Regions from separate parts of the Glutamicibacter sp. FBE19 genome, predicted to be linked through region 1. Evidence: riboswitches for the same ligand, from Rfam matches in the RefSeq annotation. Region 1 holds a riboswitch; each other region holds the start of a gene.
What was found. A riboswitch is a leader RNA that binds a small molecule or an ion and turns the genes downstream of it on or off. The one in region 1 is predicted to bind S-adenosylmethionine.
Positions count from the first base shown of each region.

Region 2: linked by a shared signal. The riboswitch ahead of acs (acetate--CoA ligase) and the one ahead of H6F58_RS12085 (aminotransferase class I/II-fold pyridoxal phosphate-dependent enzyme) in region 1 are both predicted to bind S-adenosylmethionine.
Region 3: linked by a shared signal. The riboswitch ahead of H6F58_RS00495 (substrate-binding domain-containing protein) and the one ahead of H6F58_RS12085 (aminotransferase class I/II-fold pyridoxal phosphate-dependent enzyme) in region 1 are both predicted to bind S-adenosylmethionine.

Region 1 covers NZ_JACKQN010000007.1:40,143-47,543, reverse strand. Annotated here, with positions in the region: gene H6F58_RS12095 (DUF1852 domain-containing protein) at 1-339, opposite strand, end outside; gene H6F58_RS12090 (LysR family transcriptional regulator) at 462-1,403, shown strand; SAM riboswitch class I at 1,636-1,726, shown strand; gene H6F58_RS12085 (aminotransferase class I/II-fold pyridoxal phosphate-dependent enzyme) at 1,814-3,118, shown strand; gene H6F58_RS12080 (cystathionine gamma-synthase) at 3,115-4,320, shown strand; gene H6F58_RS12075 (AraC family transcriptional regulator) at 4,392-5,261, shown strand; gene H6F58_RS12070 (HNH endonuclease signature motif containing protein) at 5,325-6,974, shown strand; gene H6F58_RS12065 (gamma carbonic anhydrase family protein) at 6,971-7,401, opposite strand, start outside.
Region 2 covers NZ_JACKQN010000004.1:229,709-237,109, reverse strand. Annotated here, with positions in the region: gene katG (catalase/peroxidase HPI) at 1-230, opposite strand, end outside; gene H6F58_RS09275 (Fur family transcriptional regulator) at 323-757, opposite strand; gene H6F58_RS09270 (BCCT family transporter) at 1,418-3,274, shown strand; gene acs (acetate--CoA ligase) at 3,348-5,636, opposite strand; SAM riboswitch class I at 5,655-5,757, opposite strand; SAM riboswitch class I at 6,025-6,116, shown strand; gene H6F58_RS09255 (acyl-CoA dehydrogenase) at 6,133-7,401, shown strand, end outside.
Region 3 covers NZ_JACKQN010000001.1:107,265-114,665, reverse strand. Annotated here, with positions in the region: gene H6F58_RS00505 (ABC transporter permease) at 1-922, opposite strand, end outside; gene H6F58_RS00500 (sugar ABC transporter ATP-binding protein) at 919-2,457, opposite strand; gene H6F58_RS00495 (substrate-binding domain-containing protein) at 2,441-3,481, opposite strand; SAM riboswitch class I at 3,550-3,640, opposite strand; gene H6F58_RS00490 (GntP family permease) at 3,959-5,320, opposite strand; gene H6F58_RS00485 (sugar diacid recognition domain-containing protein) at 5,578-6,639, opposite strand; gene H6F58_RS00480 (hypothetical protein) at 6,731-6,925, shown strand; gene H6F58_RS00475 (hypothetical protein) at 6,922-7,401, opposite strand, start outside.

The DNA.
Region 1 (7,401 bases):
GACCATGCCCTGGGACCGAGTGCCGGTGAGTTTATCCACGATCGTGGTTTCAAGCACTTCTAAAAGAGGAAATTGCTGGTCGGTATTATCGGCAGAAAAATGCACATTTGCGGAAATGATTTCCAATTCAAGAGAATAGCGGTCGCCCTGGGGATTGTCCCAGTGAGCCAAGGAATTGAACCGGCGGTTGATCATCGTCAGGGCGTTGCGCAAGTTCTCTTCGCGGCGCTCTCCGCGTGCCAAATTAGCGAAGTTTGTCGTGGTGCGCGAATTCGCCGAAGGGGAGTAATTCTCGTCAAATCTGGTGGTGCTAATGCTGAAATTCAATTCGTCTGCCATGATGGCCAATCTGTATTTGGGAGGCCTGGGCAGGCCGAGGGGAAGTCGTTGCGTCAATCATGCAGGGTGATTCTTGATATCAGGTAACTCGATATAACTATGGATTCATATAGACTCTGGCTATGGTTCAGGGAACAAATGGCTTGACACTGCAGCAGCTGCGCTATTTCGTGGCGGTAGCCTCCGAGGGGTCCATCTCGGCTGCCGCCGACTTGATTTACGTCGCGCAGCCCAGCATGTCGGCGGCGATGAAGGAGCTTGAATCGAGGGTGGGGCGCACCTTGCTGGTGCGCTCGGCCAGGGGAGTGACGCTCACCGCCGAAGGAGCAGAATTCCTTGGCTACGCCCGGCAGGTCCTGGAGCAAGTGGAGCTGCTGGAGCACCGCTACCTCGGACGGCCCTCCGCCAGGCGCCTGCTGGGCGTCTCCACCCAGCACTACTCATTTTCGGTGGACGCCTTTGTCCGGATGGTCCAGGCCAGCGGCGCCGAGGAGTACCAGTTTTCGCTCCGCGAGACGCGCACCGAACAGATCATCGAGGACGTGCGCACCCTGCGCAGCGACATCGGGATCCTGTACCGCAATGACTTCAACCGCAAGGTCATCGACAAGCTGCTGCGCGAATCCCGGCTGGCCTTCCACCCGCTGTTCCTGGCTGATCCGCACATCTTCATCTCGCGCAGCAACCCGCTGGCCACCCGGGACCAGGTCACCCTCGAAGACCTCGAGGACCTGCCCCGGCTGACCTTCGACCAGGGCGCGAATAATTCCTTCTACTTCGCCGAGGAGGTGCTCTCCACGCGCTCCAGCCAACGCGAAATCCAGGTTTCGGACCGCGCCACCATCTTCAACCTCATGATCGGCCTGGGCGGGTACACGATCTCCACCGGCATCATCAGCGACGAGCTTGATCCCTCCATCGTTGCCATCCCGCTGGCGATCGAGGAGCGCATCGAGATCGGCTGGATTGACCACGCAGCCATTCCGCTGACCGACCAGGCCCAGCGCTACCTGCAAGAAGTCCGTGCGGTGGTCGCCAGCTTTGGGGTCGAGGTGCTCGGCTGAGCCGCCCACGGCGTAACTCCCGGTCATCGAGTACCGGTCTATCGTCATAAACTTCGGCAAAAACCTTGAAATCACGCAGGTTCTGCTCAAAGTGATGCGTCATAAAGTGGTGCCAGCCACCGCGTCATCATGACAAGTTCACGACATATGAAGCTTGGCGGCCTTGTATGAAGCTGGCCGCCCGATGGCGCTTGCGCCGTTTGCGGCCCGTGGCCAACCATGGAAGAACAACAAACCATCAAGAGCGACTAAGAGATCTGGCTCGTTGACGTCGCAGCAACCATCGGGAAACCGAAAGGTGCTAATGCCAGGAACGATGGAGCAGTTCCGAACGCGCTTTTGCGTGATGTGCTTCGTGTTGCCACACGATGCCTATCGGTGCACTCCCTCGCAGAGAACGAGGAGGAGCTATGAGCCAAGGAACCGACGCGGTCCACGCCGGATATCGCCCGAGCGGAGACTTCCGCCCGATGCTGCCGCCACTGCACAATTCCGCAGCCTACCAATTCCAGTCGCATGCCGAAGCGATCGAGAAGTTCGCGTTGCGCCAGGCCGGTTTCACCTACTCGCGCACCGGCAATCCCACCGTCTCGATCCTCGAGCAGCGAGTGGCCGCGCTGGAAGGCGGCGCCCAGGCGGTAGCCACCGCCACCGGCCAGTCCGCGGTAGCCCTGTCCCTCCTGGCCCTGACCCAGGGACCCAAGCACATCGTGGCCTCCTCCTCGCTCTACGGCGGCACCGTGGACCTGTTCACCGACACCTTCGCCGACTTCGGCATCCGCATCAGCTTTGTCGACCAGGCCGATCCGGCCGCCTGGTCCGGGGCCATCGAGGAAGACACCCGGGCGTTCTTCCTGGAGTCGGTCTCCAACCCGCTGTGCACCGTGGCCGATCTTCCCGCCATCGCGGCCATCGCCCATGAGCACAACATCCCGGTGGTGGTCGATAACACCCTGGCCACCCCGCTGAATGTGCGGCCACTGGATTTCGGCGCGGACATCGTGGTGCACTCGGCCACCAAGGGCCTGGCCGGACACGGTTCTGTTTTGGGCGGGATCGTCGTGGACTCGGGCAAATTCGACTTCTCCGACGCCGCCCGCTGGCCGCAGATCGCCGCCCCGCGCGTGCGGCTGAACAACACCTCGCTGCTTGAGCGCCACGGATCGGCCGCCTACGCGATGCTGGTGCGCTCCAAATTCCTGCACGACCTGGGCCCGACCCTCGCCCCGGCTAGCGCCCAGGGGATCCTCGCCGGCATCGAAACCCTGCCGGTGCGCGCCGCACATGTGCAGCGCAGCGTCACCACGCTGATCGGCGAGCTCCTGGCGCACCCGGGCATTGTGGCCATCCACCACCCCTCGCTGTCCACCCACCCGAGCCACGAGCTGGCCAAGAAGATCACGCCCAAGGGCACCGGCTGCGTGCTGGCCATCGAGCTGGCCCATCCCACGCTGGTCTCCCCGCTGATCGACGGGCTGAAACTGATTTCGCTGGCCGCCAATGTGGGGGACACCCGCACCATGATCTCCCACCCGGCCACCATGACCCACTGCCGGCTCTCCGAGCAGCAGCTGGCCGCCGCCGGGCTGAACACCGCCACCCTGCGCCTGTCGGTCGGCCTGGAAGACCCCGCCGACCTGCTCGCCGATCTCACCCAGGCCCTTGACCACGCACTGGAGAAGGCCCTGGCCCCGCAAACCCAAGGAGCATCATGAGCGGCTTCAACACCCAGGCCGTCCACGCCGGCCAGCACAAGGACCCGCACACCGGCGCGGTCGTGCCGCCGATCTACCAGACCAGCACCTTCATCCAGGACGGCATCAACGTGCTGCGCTCCGGACATGAATACTCCCGCGGCTCGAATCCCACCCGCGACGGGTTCCAGGACCAGCTCACCGCCCTGGAAGGCGGGGCCGCCGGCTTCGCCTTCGCCTCCGGCATCGCCGCCGAAGACGCGCTGCTGCGCGCGGTGCTCGAACCGGGCGACCACATCATCCTGGGCGCCGACGGCTACGGCGGCACCAACCGGCTGATCTCCAAGCTGCACAGCAAGTGGGGGATCACCTCTTCGGCGGTGGATATCACCAGCCTGGATTCGGTGCGCTCCGCGGTGCGCCCGAACACCGCGCTGCTCTGGGTGGAGACCCCCTCCAACCCGCTGCTGGGCATCGCCGACCTGGCCGGCTGGGCGGACATCGCCCGCGAGCATGGCGCCCTGCTGGTGGTGGACAATACCTTCGCCACTCCTTATCTGCAGCGCCCGCTGGATTTCGGCGCCCACGCGGTGGTCCACTCCACCACCAAATACATTGGCGGGCACTCCGATGTGCTCGGCGGCGCGGTGATCGTGGCCGACCACATCTTCCGCGGGCAGACCCTGGCCGAAGCGGTGGGCTACCAGCAGTTCGCCGGCGGAGCTGTGGCCGGCCCGCAGGATTCCTACCTGGCCGCCCGCGGGCTGAAAACCCTGGGCCTGCGCATGGAGCGCCACTGCGCCTCGGCCGATACCCTGGCCCGCTGGCTCGATGCGCAGCCCGAAGTCACCCGGGTCTACTACCCGGGACTGGAATCCCACCCCGGGCACGAGCTGGCCGCCCGCCAGCAGCGCGGTTTTGGCGGGATCGTCTCGCTGGCCCTGGAAGATGAGGCCGCCGCCCGCGCCTTCGCCCAATCCATGGAGTACTTCCAGCTCTCGGTCTCCCTGGGCGGGGTGGAATCCCTGGTCTGCTATCCGCGAGAAATGACCCACGCCTCGCTGATCGGCACCGAGCTGGAAATCCCGGCCAACCTGGTCCGCCTCTCGGTGGGCATCGAAGAGACCGAGGATCTGATCGCCGATCTTCAACGCGGCCTGGCCGCCGCCCGGGCCACCCGGCCTGTGAGCACCGTGCGCGAAAAGGCCCTGGAAAACGCCTGATCGCATCGAACCGCAATAATCGGGCGGCGCGCCCCTTCTCCACGGAATAGTAATTGGGGAAGGGTGGAAACATGATCGGAATTCTCAATCGGCTCGTCGAGCATATCGAGGCGAACCTGCACGCCGAGATCAGCCTCGCGGATTTGCTGCGCGGCGAAGGCACGACCGAATACCACGTGCGGAGGATGTTCTCCTCGCTGGCCGGCATGCCGGTCTCCGAATACATCCGCCGCCGGCGCATGTCCCTGGCCGCCGCGGACCTGCTCGCCGGGGATGACCTCTTAGCTATCGCGATCCGCTACGGCTACGGCTCGGCCGAAGCTTTCGGCCGGGCCATCCGGTCCGTGCATGGCGCATCCGTGGGTGAAATCCGCGAGAATGGCGGCCCCCTTCGAAGCCAGCCAATCATCAGGTTCAGCCTGAACGTCGAAGGGAAACGCCCCATGGATGCACGAATAGCGCAAAGAGAAAACTTCAAGCTCATCGGATACGCCGCACGCGTCCCGCTGATCCACCACGGGGCCAACCCGCACATCCAGGAGCACATCGCCTCCATACCGGTGGCCGAGCATGCCCGGCTCAAGGCGCTGTCGGCCGCCGATCCTGCCGGCTTGCTGCAGGTCAGCGACCAGGTCGATGCGGACTACCGCGAAGGCAGCGAGCTGACCTACCTGCACGGAGTTGCGGTGCCAGCCGACGCCCCGGTGCCCGAGGACCTGGATTCCATCCAGGTTCCAGCCGGGGCCTGGGCGGTATTCAGCGTGTCGGGCCCCTACCCGGCGGCGCTGCAGGAGCTCTGGGCCTCCACGGCCACCGCGTGGTTCCCGTCCAATCCGTGGCGTTTGCGTCCCGGCCCGTCCATTGTCGCCGTGCTCGATCGGGCCGCTGATTTCAGCACCGCGACCTGCGAGCTCTGGCTGCCGGTGGAGGCCGACCGCTAGCCTTATCCACACACCGTCATTGCATGCCCCGCGGATCCTTTTCTGCGGGGCATGCTCGTTCCCATGAGCACAGCACAAGCACTCAAGGATCTGGCCGAGGCGGCCCGGCTCGTTGCCTCGGCCACGGCTGTGCTTTCCGGCGACCTGCCCGCCGGCCACGCCGCCTACTTTGCACTGCTCACCGAGCACCTGGGACAGCAGCAAACCCGCGCGCAGATCCAGGCTGCCCACGCGCTGCGCCGCACCGGTGCCCACAAGATTGACCGCGAATCGTTCCAAGCCATCACCGACGCTGGCACCAACCCCACGATCGAGCAGATCGAGGCAGCCCGCGGCCACACCACCGCCGGCCGCACCCACTTTAATAGTGCCTCCGGGTTGTTGCAGGACTGGCTGGATATTCCACGGGCCACCGCTTCGTCCCGCCTGATCCAAGCCGACTGCTTGATTGGCGGGGTGAATGAGGCAGGTCAACCCATCGCCCCGTGGTTGCCTCAGCTCGCCGAACAATTCATGGATCCTGACGTCGACCCACGCCCGGTCGCTGCCACGGCCACGAAACTGCATTCAGCCCGCAAAGATCTGGGCGAGGGCAAAGCCGGGCGTAAAAAGAAAGAACAACTCCAAGCCGACGCACTGGCTTTCCTGCGCACCGAACCGAAGTCCGCACGCAAACACATTAACGCGCTCATAGCCGAGGTGAAATCCGGCGAACGCCCGATCAAGGCCCTGCTTGAGTGCATCGGAATTTTTAGACGCGGCATGCGCCAAGGCCTGGTCGAATATGTGCTGCGCTTACTTCCTTCTCAGGCGGCTTTTATCGAGGCCTACCTCGCCAAGATGGACAATCCGGCTACCGTGGCCGGTAACCGCGAGCACTTGAAGGACGCCGAAGCTCATTTCACCGGGGAACCGGGGAGCGACTGGGACGATGAGGAGTCGATGCCAGACTGGGCCAAGGGCGGGAACCGTTCTGGACCCGCCGAGCCGGAGCAATCAGCACCACCGGAAACATCGCCAAGTTCGCCGAGACCGGATGAACACAAACCGTGGGAAGACATGAAGCCCGAACGCCGCCGGCTACTGGGACTGCTAACTCTGTTGATGGGAAGTTCTCCCACCGGTTCCGGTATGTCAACACCGCCCGCAGCGCAGGTCAGCATCGTGTTGAACTGGGAAAAGATGCAACAGCAACTCAAGGACTTTGCTGTCACTTCCAGCGGATTGCCCCTCACCCCCGGTGAAGCACGAGCCGCACTCTGTACCGCCGGTGTTTACCCGCTGGTGCTCAATGGCACTTCTCTGCCCTTGGACCTTGGCCGCACCCAGCGGCTCTTCTCCAAGGCCCAAGGCCGGGCAATCCGCGCCGCCTATAGAGGCTGCTCCTACCCTGGCTGCAGCATGCCCGCCGAACGATGCGAACTCGACCATCTGGATCCGTGGGAGAAGGGCGGGCGCACCGACATCGCCTCGGCAGACCTGAACTGCCCGATCCACCACATCGGCCGGCACTGCGGACTCTTTAGGACCGTCAAGGTCTCCGGAAGCCGGCCCCTGGTACTACTGTCTAGGGAGCTCGACCCGGAACAACGGCTAAGGATCAATACCTACTTCATGACCCCAACTGAAGCGCTGGCCGCCGAAGCACTGGCTGAGCGGATGACAACCCAGTGGCGTTCGGGGCTGATGGCCGTAGAGTTCGCTGCGGCTTAGGAGTTCGCAGCCAAATGCTTGGCCGCCAATTCGAGGTAATGCTCGGCGTTGACGTTCAACCCTGCAACCTCTTCATCGCTGAGTTCACGGCGCACCTTGGCCGGAACGCCGGCCACCAGCGAGCGCGGCGGGACCTGGGTGCCTTCCAGCACCAGCGCGCCGGCGGCCACGAGCGACTGCTCGCCGATCACCGCGCCGTTCATGATGGTGGCACTCATGCCCACCAAGCAGCCGTCGCCCACGGTGGCGCCGTGCACTACTGCCGAGTGGCCGACCGACACTCCGGCGCCCAGCGTGCAGGGGTAACCGGCATCCGCGTGAAGCACCACGTTGTCCTGCAAATTGGTGCCTTCACCTACGCGAATCGGAGCCGAGTCGCCGCGCACGGAAACCCCGTAGAAGGCGCTGGCCCGAGTCTCCAGCACCA
Region 2 (7,401 bases), on a different contig from region 1:
TTGGTCATGACCTCGGCGAGATCAGCCTTGACTGCTGCCAGATCCAGAGCTTCGAAAGCCTTGATGTAATCGAAGTCTGCATCCAGGGGGTTGGTAGCCTCCTGATTCTTTGCAAGGATCTTCAGATTCAGCTTATTTGGCCACCACTCGGTGTTGGCGTTTCCCTGGGTCGGGTGTACTCGACCGGTGTTGCCTACAACCGGGCACTGACCTGCTGTTGTCTCAGACATATGCTCTTCCTTCCGGATTCTTTGGGGTTTGTGGTTCGATGTTCATCGCCCGAGGGGGTCCCGAATGATGACAAAGTTTTGGGGCCGTGCGGCTACCCGCCGAGATTCTTAGCCTGGCACTCGGGGCAGATGCCCCAATAGATGACTTCGGCTTCATCGATCTTGAAGCCGTGGTCATCCGACGCGTGCAAACAAGGGGCTCCGCCGACAGCGCAGTCGACGTCAGCTAGGGTTCCGCACTGGCGGCACACCACGTGATGATGGTTGTCGCCGACGCGGGTTTCGTAGCGTGCGATATGCCCTTGAGGCTGTATCTGGCGGATGACGCCCAAACTGGTGAACAGCTTGAGCGAATCGTAGACCGCCTGGTGTGACACCGTGGGATGCTCACTGTGGACCGCCGAAATAATTGTTTCGGTGTCCGCGTGAGGGTGCGCGGCAACCGCAGCGAGTACCGCAACGCGTGGTTGCGTGACTCGCATAGAGGCAGCCTTGAGCACTTGCTCGATCCCGTCCAGAGATGTCATATCTTCAGCATGACCGCTTATCTTGAATGAGTCAAGATAAGTAGAGATGTATTTCAGGTTGCTACGCGATGTTCCTTGATGAACTTCTGGTGTTCTGCCCTGGTTAGTAAATATTCTCATTTCAGAATATATATTTTGTGTTTGGCGTAGCGGCCGAAGATACCGCAAAAACCGAACGAGGAGTCCGGCCTCGGCAGAATTCGCCAAGGAATCGGGCATCGGATTTCGCTGAGCGGGATCTGGAATTCTGGGCGACTTCGGGCAGGAATTATGCACACGCGAGCAAGCTCACATGGCTGTGAACGGCCTATGAGCAGTACGCCATGAACGGGGTGCTTGCCGCAAAAACCCCGAGAATCAGGCGCTCTGGTTTGACCAATGGGTGTGGGTCGACCATGCTTAAAAAGGCCTATTTAGGATTTATTGTGACAATTCGAGAAGAAATAGCGTCGGGTCACCGGTAACATTCCCGTGGCAATATGCAGGGTTAGTTGTATCAATCAGCACCCTCTGACGCTAGATTTGGATTCAGTGAATCGACACCGATAAGCAATTCGCAATCAAGCACACTGCAGGGCAATCGCGTCCCCTCGAAGCGATAACTCGCCGGGCGCCGGCAGGATTTCGTTCGCCGAGCCTTACCAGTGAAGGAAGAACGCAATGAAGCAGACGGATCAATCATTTGAAGACCTCGTCGGCGAGCTGCATTCAGCTCGACAACGACGACCAAAGAAATATTCGGTTTCAGGAACCGACTATTGGGTATTCGGAATCGCTGGCGCCTTGGCGCTGGCATTTATCATTTGGGGTTTCGTTACCCCCGAAGGCTTGGGTAAAGCCGCAGACGTGGCCCTTAACTGGGTCATCACCAACACTGGTTGGCTGTTTATCATTGCAGCCTCGGTATTCGCAATATTTGTCATCGTGGTCGCTGCGAAGAACTTCGGGCGCATCCCGCTGGGCAAGGACGACGAAAAACCGCAATTCAGCACGGTTTCATGGATCTCCATGATGTTTGCTACCGGCATGGGCATCGGCTTGGTGTTCTATGGCGTGGGAGAACCGCTGTTCTTCTACATGTCACCGCCGCCAGGCACCGTTGAAGGGTCTACCGACGCTGCATTGAGCACCGCCATGGGCACCACGCTCTTCCACTGGACGCTGTTCCCGTGGGCGATGTATGCCATCGTCGGCTTGGGCATGGCCTACGGCAGTTTCCGCCTGGGGCGCCCGCAGCTGTTCTCGGCAATGTTCTCCTCCGTCTTCGGAGAGCGCATTGTGCACGGCTGGGGCGGCCGCACCATTAATATCCTCGCCATTATCGCTACCCTTTTCGGCTCCGCCTGTTCGCTGGGCCTGGGCGCACTGCAGATTGGTGGCGGCATCCAGTCCGCTGGCATCCTTGAAAAGGTTGGCTCCGGCGTCCTGGTAGTGATCATCGCGATCCTTACCGCATTGTTTGTCGCTTCGGCTGTCTCCGGCATCGAGCGCGGCATCCAGTGGCTGTCGAACATCAACATGGTCTTGGCAGTGATCCTGGCGCTGATCGTGTTCATTGGCGGCCCAACGCTATTCATCCTCAACGTCGTCCCGAACGCCGTGGGCGCATTCATTGGCGACCTTCCAGAGATGGCTTCGCGTACCGCGGCCTCTGGCGACGGCACCATGTCCAGCTGGCTGTCCTCCTGGACTGTCTTCTACTGGGCTTGGTGGATCTCATGGAGCCCATTCGTTGGCCTGTTCATCGCTCGCATTTCGCGTGGCCGCACCATCCGCCAGTTTGTCACCGGCGTGCTGCTGGTTCCATCGGCTGTCACCCTGCTGTGGTTCTCCATCTTCGGCGGTGGCGCCATTGGCTTGCAGGAACGCGCGGAGCGTGCAGGCAACACCGGCGAGGCGCTGGCCAAGGTGGTGGATGGGGCTCCGGACATCAACTTCGACCTGATCCTCTTCGATCTGCTTAATGCGCTTCCGCTCTCCGGCTGGATTGCCACGGTGCTGATGATCGTCACGGTCTTGCTGATCGCGATCTTCTTCGTCACCGGCGCCGACTCGGCTTCCATCGTGATGGGTGCCTTGAGCGAGCGCGGAGCCGAGGAGCCGACCAAGAAGTCCGTGGTCTTCTGGGGTGTGGCCACCGGTGCTGTTGCCGCAGTCATGCTGTTGGCGGGTGGCGATCATCCGGCCGAGGCGCTCAACGGCCTGAAGAACATCACGATTGTCTCGGCCTTGCCGTTCGTGATCGTGATGCTGCTGTTGTGCGTCGCACTATGGAAGGACCTGAGCCGCGATCCGCTGATCTTGCGCGGCAAGGTGGCCCGCACAGTGCTTGAGCAATCGGTGACCCAGGGCGTGGACCGGCACGAAGGCAGCCAGTTCAGCCTGATGACCACCGAGATTCCCATCATCAAGCCGGCCGGGAAGCCAGAAGATGGTGTGGTGGATTCAGCTCAGGTGATAGTTACCGAGGCTGTTGTGGAACCGTCCACGGATTCTTCCGAATCCAAGGATTCCTAGCTTTAAATAGTCGAAGCCACGTCCCGCGGGACGTGGCTTCGACTATTTAAAGCGGATTTTCTTCAGTTGCGCTTTAGCGGCGTGCCCGGCAGATTGCATTGATCTCGGGAATGCACGGTTCATTCTGCAGGCTGGTGGTGTCACCCAGCGTGGTTCCTTCAAATAGCTGCGTGAGCAAGCGGCGCATGATCTTGCCCGAACGGGTTTTGGGAACATCCGGTACCAGCAGCACATCGCGCGGCTTGGCAATCGGGCCTATCTGGGTGGCTACCGTGGAACGAAGTTCAGCTATGAATTGTGCCTGGCGCGCGGCGAGCTGCTCATCAGGGTTTTCGCCAATCAGCGACTTGTCCAGGGGCACCACGAAGGCGGTGGCCGCATGTCCGGTTTTTGCATCCGGGGTGGGGCAGACTCCGGCCTCGACGACGCCGGGGTTGGTGACCAGCGCAGACTCGATTTCAATGGTCGATAACCGGTGCCCGGAAATATTGATCACGTCATCGGTGCGGCCCAGGATGAAAATATCTCCATCCTCGTCAAAACGTGCCCCATCGCCTGCGAGGAACCAGCCTTGCTGGACGTACTTCTCCCAGTAGCTGGTGTAGTAGCGTTCAGGGTTGCCCCATACCGTACGCGCCATGGACGGGCCGGTGCGGGTGATGACAATATTGCCCTGGGTGTTGGGCTCAACTCGCTGTCCCTGGGCATCAACGATGTCCACGGAAACGCCCGGCAGGGCACGGGCGGCGCATCCTGGCTTGAAGTAGTCGTCGGTCGGCAAAGGGGAGAGGACCGTCGCCCCGGACTCGGACTGCCACCAGGTATCCACCATCGGAATGCCTGCCGGGGTATCGCGGCCAAGCTGTTCGCGCAGCCACCGCCAGGCCTCCGGGTTAACCGCTTCGCCAACGGTGCCGCCGACGTTGATGGAGGACAGGTCGTAGGATTTGGGAATGCCCTCGGGGAACCAGCCCATCAACGAGCGGACCAAGGTCGGGGCCGTGTAGTAGCTGGTGACCTTGTAGCGTTCGATGACTTCGAAGTGGCGTCCGGGATGCGGCGCGTTGGGCACGCCTTCATAAATCACCTGGGTGACGCCGTTGGATAGCGGTCCATAGATCTCATAGGTGTGGGCCGTGATCCATGCCAGGTCCGCGGTGCACCAGTGCACGTCATTCTCGCGCTGGGAGGCATCCGGGTTGGCGAAGAGCATGTTGTAGCTGGCGGCAGCCTGGGTCAGGTAGCCACCGGTGGTGTGCACCAGGCCCTTGGGCTGTCCGGTGGTTCCGGAGGTGTACATGATGAACAGCGGAGTTTCAGAGTCGAAGAACTGCGCTTCATGTTCGGTGGGCTGGGTGTCGACAACATCGTGCCACCAGACGTCGCGGCCTTCGGTCCACGGGATCTGATCGCCGGTGCGTCGAATGACCAGCACTTTTTCGATCTCATTCTCGCCGGAGACCGCTTCGTCGGCATTGTCCTTGACCGGCACCGAGGCGCCGCGGCGGAATTGGCCATCGGTGGTCACCAGCACCTTGGCCTTCGTGTCTTCCACGCGGAACTTCAACGCTTCGGCAGAGAATCCGCCGAAGACCAGCGAATGGACGGCGCCGATGCGGGCGCAGGCCAGCGTGATGACGACGGTTTCGATGAGGACCGGAAGGTAGATGACCACGCGGTCGCCCTTGACCACGCCCAAGGATTCCAAAGCGTGGGCGGCCTGGCTGATGCGTTCTTGCAGGTTCTTGTAGGTGACGGCCACCCGGTCGCCGGGTTCGCCCTCGAAATACAGTGCGACCTTGTCTCCGCGGCCGGCGGCCACATGCCGGTCGGCGCAGTTCACCGCGGCATTGAGCTTGCCACCCAGATACCAGGAGATCTGCGGTCCGCGCTTGGCTTCCGGGTCAGCTGGGAGGATCTGGCTGGTGGTATGCCAGCTGGTGTCCCAATCAAGGAGGCGTGCCGCGTCGTCCCAGAATGCTTGGCGTGCTTCCTCAGAGGCAAATGCAGAGGTTGGTGCCGATTCGATGGTCATTACAGAGTATTCCTTGGAGTGTCTATTCGGTGGCTGGTTTGGTACTTGATCGCTAGTGCCCTCGGGCCCGGGGCTTTTATGGCGCGGCGTTCGGAGGCAGCGAGCAGGGCAACGGCAAGTATTCCGAGGAAGGCCAGGTGTTGCTTGTGCCCTGGAGGTTCTTGGCCGAGGCGAATTGCCGGTCTTTGCCCATAGCCCGTTGTGGCTGCGAGCCTGAAAGCGCGGTGCGGCTCTGTGCCGTGGTGGCGAATCTGCGCGAGAAATTGACGAGGCCGGCGCCCAGTGCCATGGACGCGAGGCCCAGGTACTGCATTTGAGGCTGCGCAAAGCACAGTGCCATGATCATCTCCATCGGTCCTGGCGGTAGCACCGGCCTATGGAAGGTGTCCTCCATAGGTGGTTGCTGCGGCGTCACTGAGCCAGATCTCTCGGCCGCTCGGGATGGTTACACGTCTATTACAGGGTTTCGAAGGAATTGAATGCAAATCTTGCGTAACATGAAAAATCTTCGATAACTGTGCCACATGCGCGGGATATTTCGTTATTTATTTCATTGAATGCCGGTTTGATCGATAATGGGCGAATATGGGCAATTCATCTTCGGCATGATGCGCCATTGGCTGTTCAACCTGCCGGTCATCCCGGAGCCGCCCAAGGTCGAAATGTGACTTCGTGGCTTGGATGCATCGGTTTATTACGGCTACAAATGAATGACGACCCATCCAGAGCGGCTGAGAGATCTGGCTCGACGACGCCGCAGCAACCACCCGAAAAGGGAGACGGTGCTACCGCCAGGACCGATGGAAAGAATTGAGGACTTTTAATGTCATTTGGCGAGTTGCCAAACACCTCCGGTTTGGACTTCAACCAGCTCAGCGATCCTTCGCAGGCTAGCGCCATGGGACTAGACGACTTCGAAGAGCAGCTGCCCACGCGGCAACTGCTCAAGGTCACCCCCGGCCCCGGCGCGGATGAGCAATACGACCGGCTGGCTGAAATCTTTCGTCCGGTCTTCGCGCAAATCGCCAGCACCGCCAAGGACCGCGACCGCAACCGCGTTCTGCCCTTCGAGCAGGTAGGCCTGCTCAACCGCGAACGTTTCGGCGCACTGCGCATCCCAGTTGCCGAGGGCGGATACGGCGCGCGCCTGGTCGACGTGTTCCGCTTGCTCATCGAGCTGTCCGAAGCCGACTCGCATGTCGGCCAGCTGTGGCGCGCGCATATCGCGTTCGTGGAAAACGTGCTGGTCCTCGACGACCAAAAGCTGCGCAGTAAGTGGACCGCCCGCATCGCCGCCGGGCAAATTGTCGGCAACGCCTACACCGAACGCGGTGGCAATGCCCTGGGCACGCTGAACACCAAGGTGAGCCAGATTGATGGCCGCTGGCTGGTGGACGGTGAAAAGTACTACTGCACCGGTACCATTTTTGCCGACTGGACCACCGTGGCCGTGGCCCACCCGGAACTGCCCGGGCGCCAGATCGCGGTAGTCTCCACCCAGCACAGCGGCGTCAAGATCCTTGATGACTGGGATGGCTTTGGCCAGGGGCTCACCGGCACCGGAACCACGGAGTTCCACCAGGTCCCGGTGGACACGTTCATGCCGCAGCAGAGCAACGACTCCGAAGCGGCGATCTTCCAGCTGGTGCTCATGGCCGTGCAGGCAGGTATCGCCCGGGCGGCCCTGAACGACCTGCGCATTTCGGTGCAGAACCGCACCCGCATCTTCACCACCGGCACCGGCGTTCCGGTGCACCGCGAACCACAGGTGTTGCAACTGGTCGGCGAGGTGTCCGCGGAATCCTTCGCCGCGGACTCGGTCGTGATCGGCGCCGTCCTTGAAGTCGAAGCCGCACTGGTAGATCCGGGGCTCAACGACGAAGAACGCTATGCGGTCTGCGAACTGGCCGCCAACCGGGCGCAAACCATCGTCCAGCCACTCGTCATCGGTGCCACCAGCAAGCTCTTTGACGGCCTGGGCGCATCCTCGACCAGCGTCATCTGCAACCTGGACCGGCACTGGCGCAACGCCCGGACCATCGCCACCCACAACCCGGCCATTTACAAGGCCCGCATTGTGGGGGACTACGAG
Region 3 (7,401 bases), on a different contig from region 1:
GGCTTGCGACACCCAGCAGGGTCAGTCCGTTGTCCAGGGCGGCGACAAACACCGCGGCCAGCACGGTGCCAACGACGCTGACCAGCCGCCGTCGGGAGAAGATCATCGACATGTAGGCCACCAGAATGATGTCCAGCAGGATCTGCGTTCCAATGCCCGGGACGGCGGCCGAAAGCCTGGCGACCAGCAGCGTGCCGGCCAGGCCAGCCAGCGCCGAGCTGAGCACGTAGCTGGCCAGCCGGTAGCGGCGCGGGTCCAATCCGGCCACCTGGGCGGCCGTCGGATTCTGGCCCGCGGCGTAGGAGTTCACGCCCCAGCTGGTCTTGCCATAAACCCACCAGCCTAGTGCCCCGATGATGATCATGAGCCAAGCGGCCAGCGGGATCCCGAGGAAGACGCTGGCCCGGGCAGCCTCGAAAAAGCTGCCGGACACGGCGATCTTCAGGTTCTGGCTGAAGACCAGCTCCAGCGAAGCGGCCACGCCCATGGTGGCCAGGGTGGCCAGCAGCGGGCGCAATCCCAAGGTGACCGACAGGCCGTTGACGATGCCGATCGCGGTGGCCACCAGCACCCCGTAGAGCACCGACACCGGGCCGGGGGCTCCGGCGGCCGCGGCCAGCGCGGTCACGGTGCCGGAGAGTCCTGCCACCGCACCGGTGGACAGGTCGATGCCGCCGTTGAGCACGTCGTCGCCGCCAGCGATAATCACGATCGCGAGCCCCACCCCGGCGATGCCGAAGACCGAGGCCTGGGTGAGAATTGTCGCGATATTCGAGGCCGCCAGGAAAAACGGGGAGCCGAAAGCGAAAAGCAGCAGCACCGCTCCAATGCCGGCGTAGCCGATCCAGGCGGCCAGCCCGGGCTTCCTTCCTTGCGCGCTGCGCGCCGGCGCCTCGTTGGCGGGAGCAATGGCGGCGCTCATGCGTTCACCTCTTCTCGTGGTGTTCCGGTTCCTTGGCCGCTGGAGGCCAACTGCAAGATTCGTTCTGTGGTCACTTCGGCGGAGGGCAGCTCGGCGATGATCCGGCCGCGGTAAAGCACCAGCACCCGGTCGGCCAGGCCAACCACTTCTTCCAGGTCCACGCTGACCATCAGCGCGGCGGCTCCGTCCTGCACCAGCTGGGAAATCTGCGCGTAGATCTGCGCGCGGCTTCCCACATCCACGCCCGAGGTGGGCTGGTCCAAGACCAGCACATCGGACCCCTTGGCCAGCCAGCGGGCCAAGACGGTCTTCTGCTGGTTGCCGCCGGAGAGGCCCGAAGCCACGGCTTCGGGATCAGCCGGGCGGATATCCAGGCGCTGCACCAGCTCCTCCGCGGCATCCCGCTCCTTGCGCGCATTGAGCAGCCCAAGCCGGCGGCCGAGCTTCCGCAGGCTGGCGGCGGCAACATTCTCGCGCACGGTGTTGCGCAGGAAGATGCCATCGCGGTGCCGGTTCGATGGGACGTAGGCGCCGGCCCGGGCGACAAAGTCCGCGGCCGAAACCACCGGGCGGCCGTGCAGCAAGGCGGTGCCCGCATGCGGATGATTGCCGGTGACCGCGTCGGCGAGCACCTCGATGCCTGATCCCACCAATCCGGTGACGGCCACGATTTCCCCGGGAGCCACCGTGAGATCGATGCCCTCCAGCTTGCCAGCCACCGACAGGCCCGAGAGCTGGAGGGCCGGCTCGCCCTGGCGGGCGGGGGCCTCGCGCTGCTGGTGCGAGAATTCGTTGACCTGGCTGCCCAGCATCAAGCCGATGACATCTGAAATGCTGTCGCCGTGCGCAAAGCTGGCATCCCCGGCATTCCTGCCGTTGCGCAGCACCGTGATCCGGTCGGTGACCTGCTGCAGTTCCTGGAGATAGTGGGAGATGAAAATAATCCCCACCCCGCGATCACGCAGGTGCCCGATGGTGCCGAAGAGCTGCTCGACCTCGTCATTGGCCAAGGGCGCGGTCGGCTCATCAAGAATCAGCACCTTGGGTTCGGCCAGCACGGCGCGGGCAATCTGGATCAGCTGCTGCTGGGCAACGCTCAGCTCGTCGACAAAGGCCGCGGTGTCCAGCTCCTGGCCGGTGGTCCGCAGGATATCCGCCCGGGCCGCCTCTTGCACGGTGCGCTCGTGGCGCCATAAACCGCGGTTTCTGGATGTGCCAAGATACAGCTGTTCGGCGACGGTCAGGCGCCCGGCCAGGTGGCGGTCCTGGTGGATCACCTCAATGCCCAGCGCTTCGGCATCGGCCGGGCGCCGTATCTGCACCGCCTGTCCAGCAAGCTCGATCTGCCCCGAATCCAGGGTGTACAACCCGGTGAGGATCTTGATCAGGGTTGATTTTCCGGCACCGTTTTCACCTACCAGGCCGAGCACTTCCCCGGCCCGCAGCTGCAGGTGGACATCGTCCAGCACGGTGACGGCGCCAAAGGATTTGCCGATCCCGGCCATGCTCAGCAGCAGGCTAGATTCCGTTGTCATTGCGCACCTGATTCACGTTGTCCTTGTCCACAAAAATCGGCTCGGCGTAGCTGGTGCTTGGTACCTGGTCGGCTTGCCCGTTGAGGAACAGCGCAATATTCGTGGCCGAGGTGGCAGCAATCTGCTTGGTGGGCTGGGCGACGGTGAACTGGTAGGAGCTCTGCGGATTCGCGATCAAGTCCAGTGCCCCGGGTTCCGCGTCGACTCCATAGAGCTTGATGTCATTATCGGTGGGATCGATAGCCTGCGCGGCGCCGATCAGCGGCATATCCCAGCAGGACCAGATCGCATCCACTTCGCCTTCGGGCAGCCTGCGCAGCTGATCCTGGATCTGGTTCTTGGCATCTTCGATGGTGCCTTCGTACTTGTCCTGCAGTTCCGGGGTGATCTTCTCGATATTCGGGTAGTCTTCGAGCACCAGGTTCAGGCTGTTGTAGCGGATCCGGCAGGGCGTCACGCCCGGGAAGCCGTTGAAGACCAGGATCTTGCCCTTGCCGTGCAGGTCCTCGGCCATGGTGCGAGCCAGGGTGGTGCCGACGTTCCAGTTATCACTGGTGACGTTGTTCTTCGAGTACTCGCTCTGGAAGTCGATGGTGAACAGCGGAATTCCTGCAGCATCCACCTTGGCCAGGGCCGGGGTGAGCGTCTGGGCATCGCCCAGGATCACCACGATGGCATCGGGCGACTGGGTAATGAGATTTTCCACGTCCGAAACGTGCTTCTCGTCCTTGGCTTCGGCCTGGGTGGCAATGACCTCTCCGCCGAGCTCCTTGATGCGTTCTTGGATTTGCTGATACACCACGCGCGAGTAGTCGTGCAGGATGTCCTTGGCCGCGATGCCCACTTTTTTGCCCTCGATCGAAGGAACATCGTCGAGCTTCTGTTCGGTTTGCGGGTTGCTGCTTGGCGCCACGGCCGGCGCGGCTTCGGGGCGTGGTTCCTTCAGCGAGCAACCGGAGAGCAGCGTGGTTGCTGCGAGTGCGGCAGCCACAAATTTCAGGGTGTTCGGGCGAGTGCGAGTCATGCCGTCCCTCTCTTGGACATATCGAACCGAGGGATCCCGAACAGAAGTTCACGCTTCTTGCCCCGGGAGCTCCATCGAACCTGGCGTTAGCACTATCTGCAGGAGGCAGGCTTGCTGCGGCGTCGTGGAGCCAGGTCTCTCAGCCGCTCTGGATGGGGTGTTATCCGAGTCAAGCATTGATCCCGGGAGCTTGCCATCAACGCGTCACTGGAGGGAACACTGCGTCAGATCTCTTCACAAATCCCGGGCTGGCAAGGCTGGGAGGCGGCGGGCAGGCGCTAAATCAGCGTCATATTTCCGCATATTACGGCGTCTAATTCACATTGTTCTTGGCGTGAGCACCCCTGACCCGCACCAGCCCATCATGGCTTTGGCGTAGCAGGCTGGCCGTTTCTGAGCTCCCTTAAAAACAGTGCACCGCGCCATCAAGGAAGGGTTCGATGATGGCGCGGTGCCCGGGGTGTATTCAGCAGTGCGCTAGAGCAGGACCGCCCCCAGGATCCAGACCGTTGCAAAGGCCGCGGTGCCCTGGATTGCCGTAGCCACGCTGAGGGTCTTGTATGCAGTGATCACCGGAATCCGGCTGAGCTGCGAGACCACCCAGAAGTACGAGTCATTCGCGTGCGAGACAACCATCGCACCGGCACCCACCGCCAGGACGCTGAGCACCATTCCCAATTCGGAATCCAGCCCCAGCGAACCGAGCATCGGCGCGACCAGCGCGGAGGTGGTCACCATCGATACCGTGGACGATCCCTGCGCCGACTTCAGGGCGGCGGCAATCAGGAACGGCACCGCCAGGCCCAGGCCGAGTCCGCTCAGCGAGTCGGAGAGAATCGTGGTCAGCTCCGAGGCGGCCAGCACCGCGCCCAATGCGGCGCCAGCCCCGGTAATCAGCAAGATCGGGGCAGCGGTGCGCACCGATTCGTGCATCTGCTCATTAAAATCGCCCAGCTTGTTCTCGCCGCGCAACAGCAAAGTGGCCGAGAGCAGGCCGAAAATCAGGGCGATCACCGGCGTGCCGAGGAACGAGAGGACTTCAACCAGCGTTCCCCCGCCCAGCGGCTGGGATGGCAGCTTGGCGATAGATGAGGCACAGATCAAAACCAGCGGCACCAGGATCGGCAGGAAGGCCAAGGCCGGATGCGGCAGCTTGCCGAAGCTTGCGCGCAGCTGCTCGTAGTCCAGGTCTGCCAGATCATTCTCGTCTTCCGACGGCAAGGCGGTCCATTGGGACTTGTTGAAGCGGCTGGCATAAAACAGGCCGGCCAACGCGGAGATGGCTGCCACCGGAAGGCCAACGGCAATGATCAGCCCGAGGTTATCGGCAATGCCGATGCTCTCGGCCGCCGCCAGCGGGCCGGGGGTTGGCGGAACCATGGTGTGCGTGGCGTACAGGCCGGTCATCAGCGCCACCGAAGTAGCCAGCCCCGATACGCCGGTGCGAAGGGTGATGGCTTTGCGCAGCGAGTTCAGCACCACGTAGCCCGAATCGCAGAAGACCGGAATCGAGACAATGTAGCCAATGATTGTCAGGGTCAGATTGGGGAACCTGGTTCCCAGGACCTTGATCAGCGCGTCGGCCATGGAGATTGCGGCGCCCGATCGTTCCAGGATGATGCCGATCATCGTGCCGAAGAGGATGACCAGGCCGATATTGCCCATGGTGGTGCCGAAGGCGGTGGTGACGGTGCCCGCCACTTCGGCCAGGGGAATCCTGTAGGCGAAGGCGGCAAGGATAGCTGCGCCAATCAACGCGAGGAAGGGGCTGATTTTCCAGCGTGCGGTCACCAGCACAATGGCGACCACGAGGATCAAGAGAACAATGAGTTCGTACACGGCAGGTTGGCTCCTTTGCCACTATGTGTGGATCGCTGTCCAGCAAAGCGGCTCAAGCTCTGGGGGTTGGATCAGCCAGGCCCGGATTTCTTCGGTTTCGCCGACCCTGAACAGCAGGTGATGTGCCAATAGTAGGAAACCGGCGCCGGATTGCCTATGGGCATGCGACCGGGTTTCCCGGCATGGTCCTGCAAGAATATGTGCACGCCCCTCGGCAGACGGAATTTATCGAGGCTCGCCTGGTGCTGCTGGTGCCGCTAGAAAATCTGCATCTCGTCAAGTGCAATGCGCGCGTACACGGCATGCTGCAGCCGCAGCGATTCATTGGCTTGGCGAATATCGGCGCCGGTGACCTGGCCGATCCTTTCCAGCCGCTGCACCAGGGTATTGCGGTGAATGTGCAAGGCTTCGGCGGCCTGCGACATGGCGGATGCCGCGGCGACCACCAGCAGGGTTTTTGCCTGTTCTTGATTCAGCGCCCGGGCCGGTGCCGCAAGATAGGCCAGGCTCCGCGCCGGAGTCCGTGCAACGGCCACGGCGATGTCCTGATTCCAGATCTCCCGGTGTGCCCGTTGCGGAAGCAGCGCAGGACGCGCCACCAGGGTGCGCATCATTTCGGCCTGCGCCAACAGCGCTCCGGCATCGAAAGCATCCGCTCCGCCAAGAAAACGATCGCTCGGTTTCGCGGGCTGACCTGCTGCATCATCGGTGCTTGCCCGCAGCCGCCAGTGCGCGCCGAACAGGCTGACCCATGAGGTGCGCATGCCTTCCGCGGCAGCTTGCTCCAGCAGGGGGTCGCGGCCATCGCGCGGCAGCCACAGCTCAAGCTGCACCGGTCCGCGCAGCCCGTGCGCTTCCAGGTTCCGGTCGACGACTTCTGCGGCAACCCGCCCGGCCAGCAACGCCGAAATAAGGTCCCTGGCCTCGGCCGCCCGGCGAGCGCTGCGCGAGTGCTCGCGCTCCTGGGCAAACAGCAGCTGGACGGTGAGCGCAATCAGATCCGCCAGGGGCTCGACCTCGTGGGGCGCGCCGGTTACTCCGACGACACCGCACAACCGCTCGTTCAGCGCCAAAGGGAGGTTCACTCCCGGCTGGGTTCCCGCCGTTTCATCGGCCTGGGTGACCCTGATGGCCTCATTGCGCCGGATGGCTTCGACGCTTCCTTCGTGCAGCGTGCCCACGCGCGAAGCATCGCTGGAGGCGATGATGATTCCATGGGCGTTCATGATGTTCACATGGCGATTAATCGTTGGCGCAATGGTGTCGACAACCTTTTGCGCCAAGGCGCCGGACAGTCGAGGTTGCTCCTTTTCGCTCATGGAATCATCCTAGCTTCCCCGGGCCTCCTTCACCTTGCCGCCCGGTGATGCTAGGCTCACCCCAGTCAAGCATCGCGATGAAAGGCCCACCATGAGTTCGGCGATCAGCTACTTCACCGGAGGCTTCCTCGTCAGCCTGCTGGTAGTGCTCAACATGACATGGAACCAGCGCTTGCCCGGGCTGCTGGGCCCGGCGCTGATTGTGCTGAGCCTGGCCGGGTTGGCCGCATGCCGGCTCTACACCGCGCGGAACCAGCCCCGCCAGCAAGCTCCACAAGAAGCCTAGGAAGCCTCGCGCTCCTGCAGCACTGCCGTGGCGGTGCTGGTGCTGTCAGGCGCAAAAGCATAGAGCTTGCCCTCGGCGAGGTGGACCCAGAATCGTCCGCAGAGCTGCGTGGTCTTCTCTTCGGCGCCTTGCGGCCACCATTGCGCTTCAAGGGTCCTGGTCGAGGAGATCTCCTTGGCCTCAAAATCCTTGGTGCGCGGATCCGAGGCGTAGGCCTTTTTCAGTTCCGCCCCGGATGGGTGCCCAGCAGATTTAATCGGCAGGCATTTTTCGCCGGGCAAGTCCCCGGTGTAGTCCATGGCAAAAATTCGTTCCATCCCGGTATTGCGCTGCACGAGCTTCACATCGGTGCCGCCGGCGGGGACCCAATCGGGCAGCAGCCCGTTCGAAACGCCCTCTTCCGAGGTCTTGGCAGATTTTTCGGTGGACTCGTCGTATTTATCCACCATCAGGTCTGAAACGGAACATCCGCTGAG